DNA from 2 places in the Arthrobacter sp. W4I7 genome. Region 1 is predicted to be linked to the other one. Evidence: predicted binding sites of a transcription regulator. Region 1 holds the regulator's gene; the other holds the start of a gene.
The links. Region 1 encodes LexA, which represses DNA repair genes until DNA is damaged. Its sites were predicted from a motif close to TCGAACANNTGTTCGA; they were not measured.
Positions count from the first base shown of each region.

Region 1 (8,892 bases):
CCTGGACGAGGCCCGGAAACTGATCACCGCGCTGGCCGGCCTGGTGACCGCTGCGGCTCCTGAAATCGGCTCCCAGCACGCAGGACCCTTGCGCGACGGCCTGCGGTCGCTGCAGCTCGCTTTCCGCGAAGAGTCGCTCATCCCGGATGCCCCCGGCAAGGGCCCGGGCGAAAAGTACACGGGCGCCGTCAACTAAGGACTGCCGCACAACGCCACGGGCACCTCACATGATTACGACGGCGGCGGGCCGGCCCACACGGGCCGCCCGCCGCCGTCGTCGGTTCCGGCAGTGCCAGCCCCGTCGGGACCAACGGTTGCTCCGTAACTGCCGTCTTGGCGAACTTTAGAGGCCGTTACGGAGCAACCGATGAAGGGCGGGGGTCAGGCGGCCCACCTGCGGCGCCGCCGGCGCTGGAGCACCAACCCCACCAGGCACAGCGCAACTCCCGCCGCACCCACCGCGACGAAACCTCCGGACGGCCCCACCTGGTCGATGAAGACGCCCGCCAGCGGAGCGCCAAACGCCACGCCGGCCGTGAGCGCCGAGCCGTACCAGCCCATTGCCTCGCCCCGGCGCTCCTCGGACACCAGGTCCGCCACCTTCTCCGATGCCGAGGACAGCACCGGAGCGCAGAGCAGGCCCGGGAGCAGCGAGACCACGGCGAGGGTCCAGGTGTCGTGGGCGAAGCCCATGGGGATGGTCAGGGCGGCCATGCCCAGGAGCAGGAGAATGGGCGAGATGGGCCGGTGCATGGCACCGTAGATGAGTCCGCCCACTACCGAGGCAGCGCACCAGAACAGAAAGACGATGCCGATTTCGGCCTGGTGTCCGCCCCTTTCGAGCGCGGCGACGATTCCCACGTCGGTGCCACTGAGAACCATTCCTGCCCCGGCGGCAACCGCGAAGAGTGCTGCCACAGAGGCGGTGAACCACGTAAAGCTGACCGCCACTCTCTCCCTCAAACCGGCGCTGCGGGCAGTGTGTGCACCCGCGGGGGCCAGGTCCGCGGCCGCTTCCTGAACGTGGGCGGGGGCGGTGGCGACGACGGCAGCCTCGGCCGCGCGCTGCTGGTCCGCCTCGCAGTCGTCAACGGTTGTGACGCTGCGGGTGGGTGGGTTGAACCACATCAGGAACAGCCCGGCCAGGGACGTGGAAACGCCCACAATCGTCAGGCCGGCAACGCTGAAGCCGCTGGTGGCAACGATGGCCCCGGCGGCCGGACCAATCATAAACACCACTTCCGTGGTGATCGCGTCGAGGGCGAAGGCGGTGCGGCGCTGATCGCCGTCGGCCAGCACGCCCAAGGACTGCCGCACCACGCTGAAGATGGGCAATGTGAGGAGTCCGCCCACAAAGACCAGCGGCAGGAGCCACTGGTAGGAAACATGCGGTACAACGGACCAGATGACCGTCTCGGACACCACAGAAGGAATCAAGGCCTTGCGCAGGCCCACCGTATCCACCCGGCGGCCCCGCCAGGGTGCGCCAACGGCGATGCCGATGGTCATCATCGCGGCGGCCGCGCCGGCAGCGGCGTATCCCTGGCCGAGGGTAAGGACGATGTGCAGGGTCAGCAGCACGCCGGCTGCCGAGTGCGGGATCCGGGCGATCATGCCCACCAGGAGCAGCCGCCTGATGGGCCGCACGGCGAGCAACTCCCGGTAGAGAGCGAAATTCACTAAAGAATCCTTCGGTCTGCCGCAGCCGGCCGGGGATCCCCCTCCTCGCCGCAGCTAGTGGACAGCGCGCCGCAGTTTTACCTCGATGGAATCGACCCGCTCACCAAACAATACATTCCGGGACCACTCAGCCTGGAGTCCGGCCACCAACTCCTGGACGGCGGCGGCGTCCAGGCCGTCCTCAAGGTAGAGGACCACCTGCAGCTCGGGACCGGCGCCCCCGCCGCCGAGGGTGGCGCCAGCAGCCGTGCGGGTTGCCACTCCCCTGCCCGGCAGGAGCTCCAGGCTCCGCACCGCCGGGAAGCCCGCTGCAGCCTGCCGCATCTGGAGGGCGAGGGCGTCATCGGTGTACGACGGAATCCACTCGTGCTGCTGGGCCAGTGCCCACATGGCGGGCCGCCGGACCACAAACGTCACTGCCGAGCCCGGGTCAAGGACCAGCAGTTCGGCTCCCTCGGATACGGCGGAAAGGGCTGCGCGGGCGGCGTAGACCGCTACCGGCCGCGCCTCTGGATGCCAGGAGCTGAGGGCCTCCGCGGAGGTGAACGCCGGCATGGCGGTCCTGCCGTCAGCGGCTTTGAGGGTCACCAGGGCCATGTCCGCCTGCTTGTCGGCGTGCAGGCCGTCCCGGCCTTCAGCTTCTTCGGCGAGCTGGGCAACGATCGGGATAAAGACACGGGCAGTGGCGAGGGCGGCAACCACGGCTGCTTCGTCCCCGTGCCCTGCCTGCAGGGCCGCGACGGCGGTGACGTAGCGGGCGTCGGCCAGTCCGTCGTCGTTGTCGAAATTGTGGATCTTGGCGTGCTCCCCCGCCAGGCTGCGGCCCGCCCAGGGCTGGCCGGCGGAGTCCGTGGCACCACCCGCGCCGGCCAGTGCTGCTGCGATGTGGCCGGGGAGGTGGCGTTGGGGGGTGCCGGATCCGGGTTCGGTGCTGGCCATGGTGCTGCCTTGGTTGGCTGGCCGCCTAGCGGCGGCCGGCGACGTCGAGGGCCTCGGGCAGCGTAAAGGCACCGGCGTACAGGGCCTTGCCCACGATGGCACCTTCAACTCCCAGCGGCACCAGGGAGCGGAGCACCTTGAGGTCATCGAGGCTCGAAATGCCACCCGAGGCCACCACGGGCTTGCCGGTTTTGTCGACCATTTGGCGGAGCAGTTCCACGTTGGGCCCCTGCAGGGTCCCGTCCTTGGTCACGTCGGTGACCACGTAGCGCGAGCACCCGGCCTCCTCGAGCCTGCCCAGGACGTCCCAGAGGTCCCCGCCTTCCTTGGTCCAGCCGCGGCCTGCCAGGGTGGTTCCGCGGACATCAAGGCCGACGGCGATTTTGTCACCGAAGCGTTCAATGGCCCGGCGGGTCCATTCCGGGTTTTCCAGCGCTGCCGTCCCCAGGTTCACCCGGGCCACGCCCAAGTCCAGCGCTGCTTCGAGGGTTTCGTCGCCGCGAAGGCCGCCGGAGAGTTCAACCTTGATGTCCAGCCGGCCCACTACCTCCCGCAGCAGCTCGGCATTCGAACCGCGGCCGAAGGCGGCGTCCAGGTCAACCAGGTGGACCCATTCCGCACCCTGCTGCTGCCAGTTCAGGGCCGCTTCCAGCGGGGTTCCGTAGCTTGTTTCACTGCCTGCCTCGCCCTGGACCAGCCGGACGGCCTGGCCGTTGACGACGTCGACGGCGGGCAGCAGTTCAAGAACCGGCAGGTCGGTAGCGGTGTTCATCAATATCCTCGAAAGTTGGGGGGAACGGATATGGGTAGGGTGCGGCTAGTTGGCCGGCAGCGTCAGCAGGTAGGCGGCCAGCAGTGCCATGCCCGCCAGGAGGTAGAAGGAAACCTGGGTCCAGAGCGGTTTGCGCTGCTGACGGAAGGAAATAGCGCCGCCGATGAGCAGGCCGGCGAGGCCCATCAGGAGGACAGACCACATTTAGGCGCCGCCGCCGGCCGGGGCGGGCCGGCGGAGGGCTTCCACCCAGTTGCGCAGGAGCTGCGCACCGGCGTCGCCGGACTTTTCCGGGTGGAACTGGGTTGCGCAGAGCGGGCCGTTTTCCACGGCAGCGATGAATGGAGCGCCGTGCTCGGACCAGGTGACCAGGGGCGCGGCCATCCGTGGCTGGATGACGTCGAAGTTCCATTCCTGCACACCATAGGAGTGCACGAAGTAGAACCGTTCGTTTTCGACGCCGGCAAAAAGCTTTGAGCCTTCCGGTACCTTGACGGTGTTCCAGCCCATGTGCGGAACAACCTCCGCGGGCAGGAGCTCCACCTTGCCGGGCCATTCGCCGATGCCTTCAGCCTCGGTACCGTGCTCCACGCCTGCTTCGAACAGCACCTGAAGGCCTACGCAGATGGCCAGGACGGGGCGGCCGCCGGCGACGCGCCGGCCGATGAGGCGGATGCCGTCCACTGCTTTGAGTTCGCGCATAACTGTTTCAAAAGCGCCGACGCCGGGAACCACCAGGCCGTCGGCGTTCAGGACATCCTCGGGCTTGGAGCTGAGGATCACCTCGGCGCCTGCGCGCTCCAGCGCACGGACTGCCGAGCGGACGTTCCCGGAGCCGTAGTCGAGGACCGTGACAGTGGGTTTCCCCTCGGGGGACGGCAGCTTCTGTGAAGCAGAAGGATCGATGATGGCGCCGTCCCGGAGGACCTGCCCGCTCACAGCGCACCCTTGGTGGAGGGAATGCCCTCGACGCGGGGATCGGACTCAACCGCTGCGCGCAGGGCACGGGCGAACGCCTTGAACTGGGCTTCGACGATGTGGTGCGGATCCCTTCCCGCGATGACGTTCATGTGCAGGCAGATCCCCGCGTGCAGGGTGATCGCTTCAAAGACGTGGCGGGTCAGCGAGCCGGTGAAGTGGCCGCCGATCAGGTGGTACTCCTGGCCTGCAGGTTCCCCGCCGTGCACCAGGTACGGGCGGCCGGAGACGTCGACCACGGCGTGCGCCAGTGCCTCGTCCAGTGGCACGGTGGCTTCACCGAAGCGGCGGATTCCGGCCTTGTTCCCCAGGGCCGTGCGCAGCACCTCGCCGAACGTGATGGCAACATCCTCCACCGTGTGGTGGACGTCGATGTGGGTGTCTCCGGTCGCCTTCACCGTCAGGTCAATGAGTGAGTGCTTGCAGAGCGCGGTGAGCATGTGGTCGTAGAAGGGCACCGACGTGTCGATGTCCGAGATGCCGGTACCGTCGAGGTTGATCTCCACGAGCACGGAGGACTCGCTGGTGGTACGCTCCATGCGCGCGGTCCTGGCCGCATTGGATCCGGTGGAACTCATGGTCAAGTGTCCTTTGGGAAGAAGGAGTGGTTCAGGGCGTCCAGCGCCGGTACTTCCAGTCTAGGCCGGAAGCCTGGCCTGGCCGGCAAGGATGCTTTCCAGGGACGTGAGGAAGGCTGTGGTTTCCGTCTCAGTGCCTGCGGTGACGCGAAGGTGGCCAGGAATTCCGACGTCGCGGATCAGCACGCCCGCGTCGAGCAGTTCCTGCCAGACCTGGTGCGGGTTCTCCAGCCCGCCGAAGAATACGTAGTTGGAGTCCGAGGCGGCGGGCTTCAGGCCCATCCTGGTCAGCTCCGCAACAATCCGGTCGCGCTGTTTCTTGATGTCTTCAACGTCCGCCATCAGCGCCTCGCGGTGCTGAAGGGCAGCCAGGGCGGTGGCCTGGGTGATGGCGGACAGGTGGTACGGGAGCCGTACCAGCCGCAGCGCATCGGTGACCTCTGGCGCTGCGGCCATGTAGCCGAGGCGCGCCCCGGCCAGGGCAAATGCCTTGCTCATGGTGCGCGAGACAATCAGCCGTTCCCGGCCCGGCAGGAGGGAAAGGGCGCTGGGCGTGCCGTCATGGGCGAACTCGTGGTACGCCTCATCCACGATGACGATCGTCTGGCTGGCTTCGCCGGCCTCGTATACGGCCTCCACCACGTCAAGTCCAAGGCCGGTACCCGTGGGGTTGTTCGGGGAGCAGAGGAAAACGATATTGGGCTGGAGTTCCTTGACCTGCAGGGCGGCAGATTCAGCACTGAGGCCGTAACCGTCAGCCCGTTCGCCAACAATGTATTCGGTGTCCGTGCCGCTGGCCAGCAGCGGGTACATGGAGTACGTGGGGGGAAAGCCCAACGCGGTGCGGCCGGGGCCGCCGAAAGCCTGGAGGATCTGCTGGAGTACCTCGTTGGAGCCGTTGGCCGCCCACACATTCGATGCATCGAGCCCGTGCCCCAGGTACTCCGCGAGGGCCGTGCGCAGCTCGGTAAATTCGCGGTCAGGATACCGGTTGAGCCCTGCGGCGGCCTCCGTCACTGCCGCACTGATGGCGGCGCGGACGTCCGCGGGCACACCATGGGTGTTTTCGTTGACGTTGAGGAGGATGGGGACATCCAGCTGGGGCGCGCCGTACGGGGTAAGCCCACGAAGGTTGTTGCGGAGGGGAAGCCGGTTCAGGCGCTCTAGCTGGTCATTCACCTGAACAGTTTAGTGCCCGTGCGGGAGACCGGAAAATGTGACGGTACGGTGTTCGCGATCAGCGTGCAGCTCCGCGCCGACAGTGCCTGGCGCTAGGGCGTGGGTACGTAGAGCTGTTGCCCGGGATGGACCACGCCGGCAGTCAGGTTGTTGAGCTGGACGATGTCTGCCACAACGTCACGGGCATCACGCTCCGGGGCGACGGTACCGGCTATGGCCCACAGTGACTGGCCCGGTTGTACGGTGACAGTAACCGTGGGGGTAAGGGAAAGGTCCGCCGCGGAGTCTGAGGCCTTTGCCGGCGAGTTGAAGAAGCCGGCGAGGGAGAGCAGCAACGCCGCCAGCAGGACCAGGGGGATGCCGATCAGGACGATCTTTCCGCGCCGGGTCAGGCGCAGCGGCGGCAAGGGGGCCGGGCGCGCCGGCTGCCGGCGCGCCGGCTGCGCCATGAGTTGATGCACTGAAAGAAGCTGCGGACGTGAACCCTGTGAAGCAGATGTAGCTGACATGAACTGAGCCCTCCTGGACCTGACCGTGCTGCCCGATGTTCGCCCGGTGGCCGTCGATGTCCCCCGGACGTGGTCCGGGTTTTCGAATGGCTTGAAGCCGAGTAGAACAAATGTTCGAACTTTGCTTTCTCTGTTTTAGCACTTATCAACGAATAATGTCGAGACTCGCTAGAACAAATGTTTGAAAATGCAATGTGGCTGGCCTAGCTTGGAAGACAAGAACCACCACCTCTGAAGTTGATCAGCAGGGTCTGACAATTACGGCGGCAACTCCAGGTCCGGGCCAAACGGCAAGGGCAAACTGAAAGGCATTGGCGAATATGGCAGCAGCAGCCGCCGGGGGCAGGGCAACCTCCCAACCGAAGAAGACCGCCAAGGGCCTGACGCCGCGGCAGAAGAAAATCCTTGAAACTATCCAGCGCTCGGTCAATGACAACGGCTACCCGCCGTCCATGCGGGAAATCGGTGACACCGTGGGCCTGGCGAGCCTGTCCAGCGTTACGCACCAGCTGTCGCAGCTGGAAAAGCTCGGCTACCTTCGCCGCGACCCGAAACGGCCCCGCGCCATGGAGGTGCTGATGCCTCTGACGTTGGACGGTGGTTCACCCAAACCGGCAACGGAGCCTTCTGTCCTGCTGCCGGGCAGCGGCAGCACGGTGACCCAACTTCCCACCGCCATGGACACTGCGATGGTTCCCCTCGTGGGGCGCATCGCCGCCGGTGGTCCCATCCTGGCCGACCAGGTGGTGGAGGATGTCCTGCCGCTGCCCCGCCAGCTCGTGGGCCAGGGGGAACTGTTTATGCTCAGGGTGGCCGGCGATTCCATGGTGGACGCAGCGATCTGCGACGGCGACTGGGTGGTGGTACGCCGCCAGGCGGACGCCGCCAACGGGGATATCGTCGCGGCGCTGCTGGACGACGAAGCCACCGTCAAGACCTTCCGTCAGCGGGACGGCCACACCTGGCTGCTGCCGCAGAACACCCAGTACGAACCCATCCTGGGCGACCATGCCACCATCATGGGCAAGGTTGTGTCGGTGCTCCGCTCGCTCTAGAAAGCGTCAGGCGTTCCGGCAGCGCGAAAGTGTTGCGCGGGAACCCGAAGGCCGCCGGCAGCGCGAAGGCGCTCCCGGCAGCGTCAGGCGTTTTCCTGCGCCAGCCGCTCGAGCGCCGCGATGGCCGTCTTCCGGTCCGTCGTGGGCCAGAAGGGCGGCAGCGCGCCGCGAAGGAAGCCTGAATAGCGTTCGGTGGCGAGCCGGGAGTCCAGTACGGCCACCACGCCCTTGTCGCCCGTCGAGCGGATCAGCCGTCCGGCTCCCTGGGCCAGGCGGATGGCAGCATGGGTGGCTGAAACGGACATAAAGCCGTTACCGCCGGCCTGCGCCACGGCGCGGGAGCGGGCCGTCATCAGTGGATCGTCCGGCCGCGGGAACGGAATCCGGTCAATGACCACCAGCCGGCAGGACCCGCCGGGAACATCCACCCCCTGCCATAGGGACATGGTACCGAACAGGCAGGTATCGGGTTCGTCCGCAAACTGCTTCACCAGGGCCGTCATGGTGGAATCGCCCTGGCAGAGGATGGTCATTCCCAGCTTTGGCCGCAGCGCATCGGCCGCTTCCTCCGCCGCCCGGCGGGACGAAAACAGGCACAGCGCACCGCCGCTGGATGCCCGGATCAGGGCTTCCAGTTCGGCCAGGGATTCCGGGGACGCCCCACGGCCGGGCTTGGGGAGGTGGCCGGCCACGTAGAGGATGCCCTGCTTGGGGTAGTCGAAGGGTGATCCCACATCGACGCCGGTCCAGCTGGGTGCGCCCTCGCCGACGAGGCCCAGGCCTCCGGCGGCGGGCTCGAACGCGGAACCGATGGCAAGGGTTGCCGAGGTCAGCACCACCGTATGCCCGGCGAACAGGCCCTCCCGCAGCCGCCCTGCCACGGACAGCGGGGCAACGTTGATTAGCGCGGGCGCGGTCTCGTCCGGCTGGGAGTATCCCTGCTGCGGGTCAAAGGAGCTGGTGCGGGAGAACCACACCACTTCCCTGTTTTCGCGGGCCGCGAGGAGCCGTTCGCACAGTTCCAGGATGACCATCAGCCGGGAACGGGCGAGCTGCCGCCCGCCGTCGGCAGTTGTACTGCTGTCCCCCTTGGAATCGGACAGGGCCGCCCGGCAGGCCTCGCGAAGCTGGTCCACGCAGTCGAGCTGCTCATCGTTCAGGCCGTTGGGCAGCAGTCCGTTGGGGACTCCCGCCAGGGCCAG
Region 1 is NZ_JAUSXU010000001.1:2,879,216-2,888,107, forward strand. It holds gene QF047_RS13135 (DUF1844 domain-containing protein) at 1-196, shown strand, start outside; gene QF047_RS13140 (MFS transporter) at 382-1,680, opposite strand; gene QF047_RS13145 (SseB family protein) at 1,735-2,619, opposite strand; gene priA (bifunctional 1-(5-phosphoribosyl)-5-((5-phosphoribosylamino)methylideneamino)imidazole-4-carboxamide isomerase/phosphoribosylanthranilate isomerase PriA) at 2,645-3,391, opposite strand; gene QF047_RS13155 (hypothetical protein) at 3,437-3,595, opposite strand; gene hisH (imidazole glycerol phosphate synthase subunit HisH) at 3,596-4,330, opposite strand; gene hisB (imidazoleglycerol-phosphate dehydratase HisB) at 4,327-4,947, opposite strand; gene QF047_RS13170 (histidinol-phosphate transaminase) at 5,008-6,126, opposite strand; gene QF047_RS13175 (LysM peptidoglycan-binding domain-containing protein) at 6,219-6,575, opposite strand; gene lexA (transcriptional repressor LexA) at 6,956-7,690, shown strand; gene QF047_RS13185 (ATP-dependent DNA helicase) at 7,774-8,892, opposite strand, start outside.

Region 2 (8,892 bases), 1.4 Mb from region 1:
ACGTCGCATTTCCCGTGAATGGCGAGGACCAGGAACCCGTGGACCGAAGCTACTCGCTGTCCAGTTCGCCCACCGAGCCGTGGACCTTCAGCATTACCGTCAAGTGCGATCCCACGGGACTGGTCTCGCCCTGGGTGCACGAGAACGTCAAACCCGGCACGGTTCTTGAGATGCTGGGACCGGTGGGAGCATTCCACCTGCCCGATGCCGACCGGCGGGCACGGTATCTCCTGCTTGCTGCCGGCGCAGGCATCACTCCCATCATGTCCATGGTGCGGACCATCCACTCCCTGCCCGGACACGCCGATGTTGTGGTGCTCTACCACGGCTCGGATGCCGGGGGCTTTGCCTTCCACCGGGAACTGGCCTACATCGCCTCCGTGGACTCGCGCGTCAAGGTCTACTACTCCCTGGGCGACCGCAGCGTACCGGAGGGGTGGGAAGGGCTCAGCGGAAGGCTGACGGCGGCCATGCTCGAGGAGGTGGCCCCCGATGCCAACGGCCGCCAGGTGTACGCGTGTGGTCCCGAGGGTTACCTGAATACCGCCACCGAGCTCCTCCAAAAGGTCGGCGTTGATGACACTTCCATATACATGGAGTTCTTCTCGGGAGACCGCCAGACGCTCCTTGAATACCAGGCGGAGGTGGCGTTTGCAGCCGACGTCGCGGAGGAGATCGCCGAGGAGATCGCCGACTCTGCCGAGGACTATTTTGAAAGCCAGCCCGCCGCGTTCGGGCTCTACGAGCCTGGCTACGACGCCGACGGGACTCTGCAGGCCTCGGGGCTGCCGCTGGAAATCAGCGACCCGGAGGCACCCCGCTCCGACCCCGCCGTCGACAGCCCGGGCATGGAGCCGGAAGCCGGTTCCCCTGACGCCTCGAGCTTCGGCACGGTGGGGACAGGCAGCCTCACCATGTCCTTCATGCGTACCGGCATCAATGTGCGGATCGACCCCACGGAGCGCATCCTCGAGGTGGCCCAGCGTGCGGGCGTCAGGATTGGCGCGAACTGCAAGGAAGGCATGTGCGGCTCCTGCAAGGTCGTCAAGCTTTCAGGGGAGATCGAGATGAACCACCAGGGCGGGATCCGGGCGCGGGAAATCTCTGCGGGCAAGTTCCTGCCCTGCTGCTCCACGGCGCAGACGGACCTGGTTATCGATGCCTAGCCCCTGTTCCCGCCCAATGTCAAGGCGCAGCCGGAATCCCTGAAATAGGGCTGAAGACTTCAGAAAACCTTGACACGGAAGTGTGGTCCGGGCCACTCTGTTGCTTATTGCGAGATGTGTTGATCGTTACGGAACAAACGCCACGATGGAAGCAAAGCTGATTTTGATTATTGAATGCCAGGAAGCCCCGATCTTCCGCCCGGCTTGGGGACGCCGGAGTACAGCGTCAGCGCATGAATTCAAACCAAAGGACACTTGACATGGCTTTGAACAGCGACATCCGCACGGATGCCCAAACCCCCCTTGAGCTGGAGGAACTCCTTCCTGCACCGGAGAACTCTCCTTCCTCCCACGACTCACACGACGCGGAGGACACCGAACAAATCATGCAGGAACTCCGCCAGACCAAGGCCGAACAGGCTGTGGCACAACGGCGGAACCGCAAGCTCACCCTCGACAAGGCCACCTTCGGCATCACCGGTGTCCTCGCCCTGGCCTTTGTGGCCTGGGGCTTCCTTGGCCGGGACAGCCTGGCCGCCAGCTCAACAGCCGCCCTCGACTGGGTGATGGAATACACCGGCTGGCTCTTTATGGTCCTGGCCTCCTTGTTCGTTGTCTTTGTCCTCTGGCTGGCCCTGGGCAAATGGGGCAACATTCCCCTCGGCAAGGACGGTGAAAAGCCCGAGTTCCGGACCATTTCATGGATCGCCATGATGTTTGCGGCCGGCATGGGCATCGGCCTGATGTTCTACGGTGTGGCCGAGCCGCTCTACCACTACATCTCTCCGCCACCCGGAACGGTGGACGGGCGGACACCCGCGGCCATCCAGACCGCCATGGCAACCTCCATCTTCCACTGGACCCTGCACCCCTGGGCGATGTACGCCGTCGTCGGAATTGCCATGGCCTACGGCACCTACCGGCTGGGCCGCCGCCAGTTGATCTCCGCAGCGTTCACGTCGCTGTTCGGCATCAGGACGGTGGAAGGGCCGGTAGGCAAGTTCATCAACATCCTGGCGATCTTCGCCACCCTTTTCGGTACCGCCGCTTCATTGGGCCTGGGCGCACTTCAGATCGGCAGCGGCCTGACGTCCAACGGGTGGATCGGTGAAGTCGGCACCCCCATCCTGGTGGCCATCGTTGCCGTCCTGACGGCCTGCTTCGTGGCCTCGGCCGTCTCCGGCATCAGCCGCGGCATCCAGTGGCTGTCCAACATCAACATGGTCCTGGCCGTGGTCCTGGCGCTCATCGTCTTCATCGCCGGGCCCACCCTGTTCATCCTCAACCTCATTCCCGCCGCAGTAGGCGACTACGTCAGGGACCTGGCCGAGATGTCCTCGCGGACCGAAGCGGTGGGGGACGAGGCGCTGCGCACTTGGATGTCCGGTTGGACCATCTTCTACTGGGCCTGGTGGGTTTCCTGGACGCCGTTCGTGGGCATGTTCATCGCCCGCATCAGCCGCGGCCGCACCATCCGCCAGTTCGTGACCGGCGTCCTGCTGGTCCCCAGCATCGTCAGCGTCATCTGGTTCGGCATCTTCGGCGGCACGGCGTTCCACGTCCAGCAGGAAGCGGACAAGGCGGGTACTCCCGGCCTCGTGTCCATGGCCAGCGGGTCGCCGTCCATCGACTTCGACGGCGCACTGTTTGACCTGGTCCGCAACATGTCCATGCCTGCCTGGCTCACCGCAGCCGTTGTGGTCCTGGCCATGGTGCTGGTGGCCATCTTCTTCATCACCGGAGCCGACTCCGCCTCGATCATCATGGCGTCCCTGAGCTCCAACGGGTCCTCCGACCCGAAGCGCGGCCTGGTCATCTTCTGGGGCCTGCTCACCGGCGCAGTAGCCGCCGTGATGATGCTGGCCGGTGGCGATGAACCGTCGGAGGCGCTTTCCGGCCTGCAGCGGATCACCATCGTGGCGGCCCTGCCGTTCGTGCTGGTCATGCTGCTGCTGTGCTTCGCCCTGGTCAAGGACCTGCGCCGTGACCCGCTGTCCCTCCGGCGCCGGCTCGCGGACTCCGTAGTGGAGCGCGCTATTCGAAGCGGCGTGGACCAGCACGGCGGCGTCCAGTTCGATCTCGTTACCAAGCATCAATGTGATCAGCGCTGTCCGGACGACGGCCGCTGCCCGGCTTCCCCCGCTGACACCCAAGCCCTCGTAAAGAACCAGGAGTAGACCATGACCGCAGTCCTCGAAGGCCGCCCCACCGGTAACGTGACGGTGGAGGCCGGCGACGTTGCCGGCGTCCGCGGTACCGACACCGCACAGTACGTCCTTACGCTTGCGTGCCCGGAGCGCCCCGGAATCGTCCGGGCCATCACCGCATTCCTCGCTGACCGCGGCTTCGACATTGTTGAACACCAGCAGTTCGATGACCACATCAGCGGCAAGCTCTACCTGCGCACGGCCTTCACTCCGGGAGACAAGGAAGTTTCCGCGGAAGGCCTCAGCGCGGAGTTCGCCGCCGTCGCCGATGAGTTCGGCATGGAATTCGCCATCCACGACGGCCGCCCCCAGCGCCTGCTGGTGATGGTTTCAAAGTTCGGCCACTGCCTCAACGACCTCATTTTCCGCTGGCGCGCCGGCAGCCTGGGTGCGGAGATCGCCGTCGTGGTGTCCAACCACGAGGACCTTCGCCCCATGGCGGAGGCCGCGGGGCTGCCCTTCATCCACGTCCCGGTAACGGCCGCTACCAAGCCCGAAGCTGAAGCGCGCCTGCTGGAACTGGTGGAGGAGTACAACGCCGACCTCGTGGTCCTGGCCCGCTACATGCAGGTCCTGTCCAATGACCTATGCGCCAGCCTCCGCGGCCGGGCCATCAACATCCACCATTCGTTCCTGCCAGGCTTCAAGGGTGCCAAGCCGTACCACCAGGCCTATGACCGCGGCGTGAAGCTCATCGGAGCCACGGCGCACTACGTCACCGCAGACCTGGACGAAGGCCCGATCATCGAGCAGGAAGTGTTCCGGGTGGACCACAGCCTGGACCCGAACGCACTGGTCACGGTAGGCAGGGACGCCGAATCCCAGGCGCTGTCCCGGGCAGTCAAGTGGCACTCCCAGCACCGGGTGCTGCTCAACAACACCCGCACCGTCGTCTTCCGCTAACGCCAACGCCCGCCACGCAAAACAGGAGAAACAACACCCATGAGTGCATCACCACGCGTTGTCATTATCGGCGCCGGCATTGTCGGAACGAACCTTGCCGACGAACTCGCCACCCGCGGCTGGACCAACATCACGGTGGTGGAACAGGGCCCGCTGGAACTTGCCGGCGGCTCCACGTCGCACGCGCCGGGCCTGGTGTTCCAGAACAACCCGTCACGGACCATGACCGAATTCGCCACCTACACGATTAACAAGCTGCTGGCACTGAGCAAGGACGGCCAGTCCTGCTTCAACCAGGTGGGCGGCCTGGAACTGGCAACCACCCCCGAGCGCCTGGCCGACCTCACGCGCAAGATGGGCGTGATGACCTCCTGGGGCGTCGAAAGCCGGATCGTCGATGCCGACGAATGCGAAAAGATCTACCCCCTCCTGAACACCGGCAAGCTCACCGGCGGCCGCGAAGTCCTGGGCGGCCTGCTCATCCCCACCGACGGCCTGGCCCTGGCCGCCCGCGCCGTGCAGCTGCTGATCGAGCGCTCCAGCGAGCGTGGCGTAACCTTCCTCGGCTCTACTACGGTGACCGGCATCGCCCAGGAGGACGGCAAGGTGACCGGTGTCGAAACCGATAACGGGCTGATCCCGGCGGACATCGTGGTGTCATGCGCAGGTTTCTGGGGCCGTGAACTCGGCAAGATGGTGGGCCTGGAAGTCCCGCTGCTGCCGCTGGGCCACCAGTACGCCGTCAGCACCCCGCTGCCCGAACTTGAGGGCGTCAACGAGCTTCCCAAGGGTGCGAGCAAGCCCATCCTGCGCTACCAGGACAAGGACCTGTACTACCGCGAATGGGGAGACCGCATCGGTATCGGAAGCTACGCCCACCGTCCCATGCCGGTGGATATGTCCGCCCTGCCAAAGGTTTCCGCAGAGGAAATGTCGGACCACCGCATGCCCTCCCGCCTGGATTTCACCCTGGAAGACTTCCTGCCCGCTTGGGAGGACAGCCAGGACCTGCTGCCGGCGCTGCGCAACTCCGCGATCGAGGACGGGTTCAACGGCATTTTCTCCTTCACCCCCGACGGCGGCCCGCTCATGGGCGAGGCGCCCGACCTCGAAGGCCTGTTCGTGGCCGAAGCCGTCTGGGTCACGCACTCAGCCGGCGTGGCCAAGGCAATGGCGGAGCTGCTGGTGGAAGGCCGGTCCCGCACGGACCTGCACGGCTGCGAGCTGACCCGCTTCGAGAAGGTACAGACGTCCGACGCGTACGTCAGCGAGACGTCCCAGCAGAACTTCGTGGAAATTTACGACGTCATGCACCCGCTGCAGCCCAGGGAATCCCCGCGGGACCTGCGCGTCAGCCCGTTCAACGTCCGGCAGAAGGAGCTGGGGGCGTTCTTCCTGGAGTCAGCCGGCTGGGAGCGGCCGCACTGGTTCGAGGCCAACCGCGGCCTGCTCGAGCAGCTGCCGGAGGAATGGCAAACGCCGGAGCGTGACGAGTGGTCAGCCATGTTCTCGTCCCCCATCTCGGCGGCCGAGGCGTGGAAGACGCGTACCGCCGTCGGACTTTTCGACATGACGCCACTGAAGAGGCTCTCCGTGGTGGGCCCGGGCGCGCAGGCGCTACTGCACCGGCTCAGCACGGGCAACATTGCCAAGAAGCCGGGTGCCGTGACGTACTGCCTGCTGCTGGAGCACGACGGCGGCATTCGCAGTGATGTGACTGTCGCACGGCTGGCGGAGGAAGACTTCCAGCTGGGCGTCAACAGCAACGTGGACTTCGATTACCTGCGGGTGGAGGCGCGGAAGCAGTCCGCCGCCGATCCCTCTCAGTGGGTGCATGTTTCGGACATCACCGGCAGCACTTGCTGCATCGGGCTGTGGGGGCCGCTGGCCCGCGAGGTGATCGGCAAGGTCAGCTCCGACGACCTGACCAACGACGGCCTGAAGTACTTCCGGACCAAGGAAATCTCCGTGGGCGGCATCCCGGTCACGGCCATGCGGCTCTCCTACGTGGGCGAGCTCGGCTGGGAGCTCTACACCACCGCCGAGTACGGCCTGAAGCTGTGGGACCTATTGTTCGAGGCCGGCCGGGAGCACGGCATCATCGCCGCCGGCCGTGGCGCGTTCAACAGCATGCGCCTTGAGAAGGGCTACCGGCTGTGGGGCACAGACATGACGTCGGAGCACCACCCGTACGAGTCCGGCCTGGGCTTCTCCGTGGCCAAGGACAAGACGGGCTTCGTGGGTGCTGAGGCCCTGGCGGCCCGCAAGGAGCAGCCGGCCACGCGTGCGCTGCGGTGCCTGACGGTCGACGACGGCACGTCCCTCGTGCTGGGCAAGGAACCGGTGTACGTGAACGGCTCAGCCGCCGGGTACGTTACGAGCGCTGCCTACGGCTACTCGGTGCGCAAGCCGATCGCCTACGCCTGGCTGCCGGCTTCGGTGACCGAGGGCGACTCGGTTGAGGTGGAGTACTTCGGGAAGCGCATCGCCGCCACCGTCACGCCTGAACCCCTCTTCGACCCGGGCATGGAGCGCCTCCGCGGCTAACCTAACCCGGTGGCTGAGCCCGCCCCGAACCGGTGGTCGAGCTTCTCGAAACCCCGGTGGTTGAGCCTGTCGAAACCCCGGTGGTTGAGCCCGTCCCGAACCGGTGGTTGAGCTTGTCGAAACCCGGTGGTTGAGGCTGGGGAGCGAAACCTCTTGTCGAAAACCGGGGTCCCCGAACAGGGGACCTCGGTTTTCACATGTGCCCCCGGAATGTCGTACCCCCTTGTCATGATGGGTTCATGGGGAAAGCGGCGGTGGCTAAGGCGTTTGAGGACATCAAGGCCGCTCTTGCTGTGCTCAATGCCGAGGTGGATGAGTGTGGTTCGGAGCCGTTCTCGGATGCTGATCCGCTGGCCGGACTGGCTGATGGGTCCCTGGACATTCTTGCCGGGGCGCGGGTGGTGGAGGCGGGGTTCGCGGGCCTGAAGGCCCGGGCTGCGGTGACGTATGCGGACACTGCCCAAGCTGTTGCGGGGCCGGATGTCCCGGTGCAGGCGCAGGAAATGGCCGTCGCCGCGGAGATCGGCGCCCTCCTGGCCCTCGGTTCTCGGGCAGCGGGTGCGTTCCTGGCCGCATCGCACGCCCTGTGCAAGGAGTTGCCGCCCACCCTTTCGGCGTTGCAGTCCGGGACGATTACCTGGCAGCACGCCCTGGCCATGGTTGATGAAACGGCCACCCTTGACCCCGCCGGCGCGGCGGCCCTGGAAGCGTATTTCCTGGATCCGGATGTGAACAGGCCGCCCGCGGCTGCGCCGATCGGGGAGATGCCGGCGTACCGGTTCAAAGCCAAGGCCAGGAACTGGCGGGAACGGCACCATGCCGAGTCCATCGAAAAGCGCCATGCCAAGGGCATCGCCGACCGGCGGGTCGAGTACCGGCCGGACCAGGACGGCATGGCCTGGCTCTCGGCCTACCTGCCTGCCCACCATGCCTTGGCGGGCTGGAACCGGCTCACGGCCATCGCCCGGGGGATGCAGGGACCGGACGAGCCCCGTACCCTCACTCACTTGAAGGCCGACAACTTCGCCGAGGCGATTCTTGGCACCGGCAACCACTCCGGGTGTGCCGGTGCAGGTGGCAGCGACGGAACCCTAACTCTGCCCGGCAACGGCATCGATGCGGAAACCGGCCCCGATGCGGCGGCTGGCCCATTATCGGGGATCCGGGCGCAGGTGCTGGTCACCGTGCCGGTATTCTCCCTCCTGGGATTAACGGACGAGCCAGCAATGCTGGACGGGTATGGTCCGATCCCGCCGTCGATGGCGCGCAAACTCGTAGAAGGCGGCGCCTCCTCGTTCTACCGGGTGCTCGTTGATCCGAGGGACGGGGCGCCACTGGAGATCGGCCGGACAAAGTACCGGATCAGTCAAGCCATGCGGAACTGGCTTAGGTTGCGGGATGGCAAATGCCCCTTTCCGGGATGCAGCAACAATTCGCTCGACAACGAAGCCGACCACATCCTCGCCTGGCATCAAGGTGGCACCACCGGGATATCGAATCTGGGACAGCCCTGCCCCAGACATCACCGGCTACGGCATACCAGCGGCTGGAAACCCACCCCGGCCACCAAAACCGCACCACCCGGCTGGACCTCACCCACCGGCAGGCACTACAAAAGCGAACACCAAGACTGGGAACCACCACACTGGCCAGGGCGACGACAGTCAGCGATCGGTGATCCGCCGGACTTTGTCTACATCGGGATCTCCCCAGGCGAAGAAAGCCTGGAGCGGTTCCTGCACGCCCCACCCGCCTGACTCACGGGGTTTCGACAGGCTCAACCACCGGGTGCTGCTCTACTATCCAGCCGCGGCCGGCTCCAGCTCCTCCGCAGCCACCGCATCAGCGGTTTCCGCCACGTGTGGCGTGAACCTGACGAACATGGCCTTGAAGCCCGGGGTGTTGGACTCCCGCGCCACGTTTTCCTTGTGGACCAGGGCGTTGGCTTCGGGGAAGTATGCGGCGGCGCAGCCCTTCGCGGTGGGGTAGGCCACCAGGCGGAACTTGTCCGCTCTCCGGTCGTGCCCACGGAAGGTACTGACCACGTCCACGAGATCGCGGTCTTCGAA
Region 2 is NZ_JAUSXU010000001.1:4,283,998-4,292,889, reverse strand. It holds gene QF047_RS19515 (ferredoxin reductase) at 1-1,166, shown strand, start outside; gene QF047_RS19510 (BCCT family transporter) at 1,427-3,343, shown strand; gene purU (formyltetrahydrofolate deformylase) at 3,347-4,276, shown strand; gene QF047_RS19500 (FAD-dependent oxidoreductase) at 4,316-6,823, shown strand; gene QF047_RS19495 (HNH endonuclease signature motif containing protein) at 7,063-8,580, shown strand; gene QF047_RS19490 (FdhF/YdeP family oxidoreductase) at 8,623-8,892, opposite strand, start outside.
Region 2: a site for LexA is predicted at 6,848-6,863, ahead of QF047_RS19495 (HNH endonuclease signature motif containing protein). Genes of this name have one in related genera too.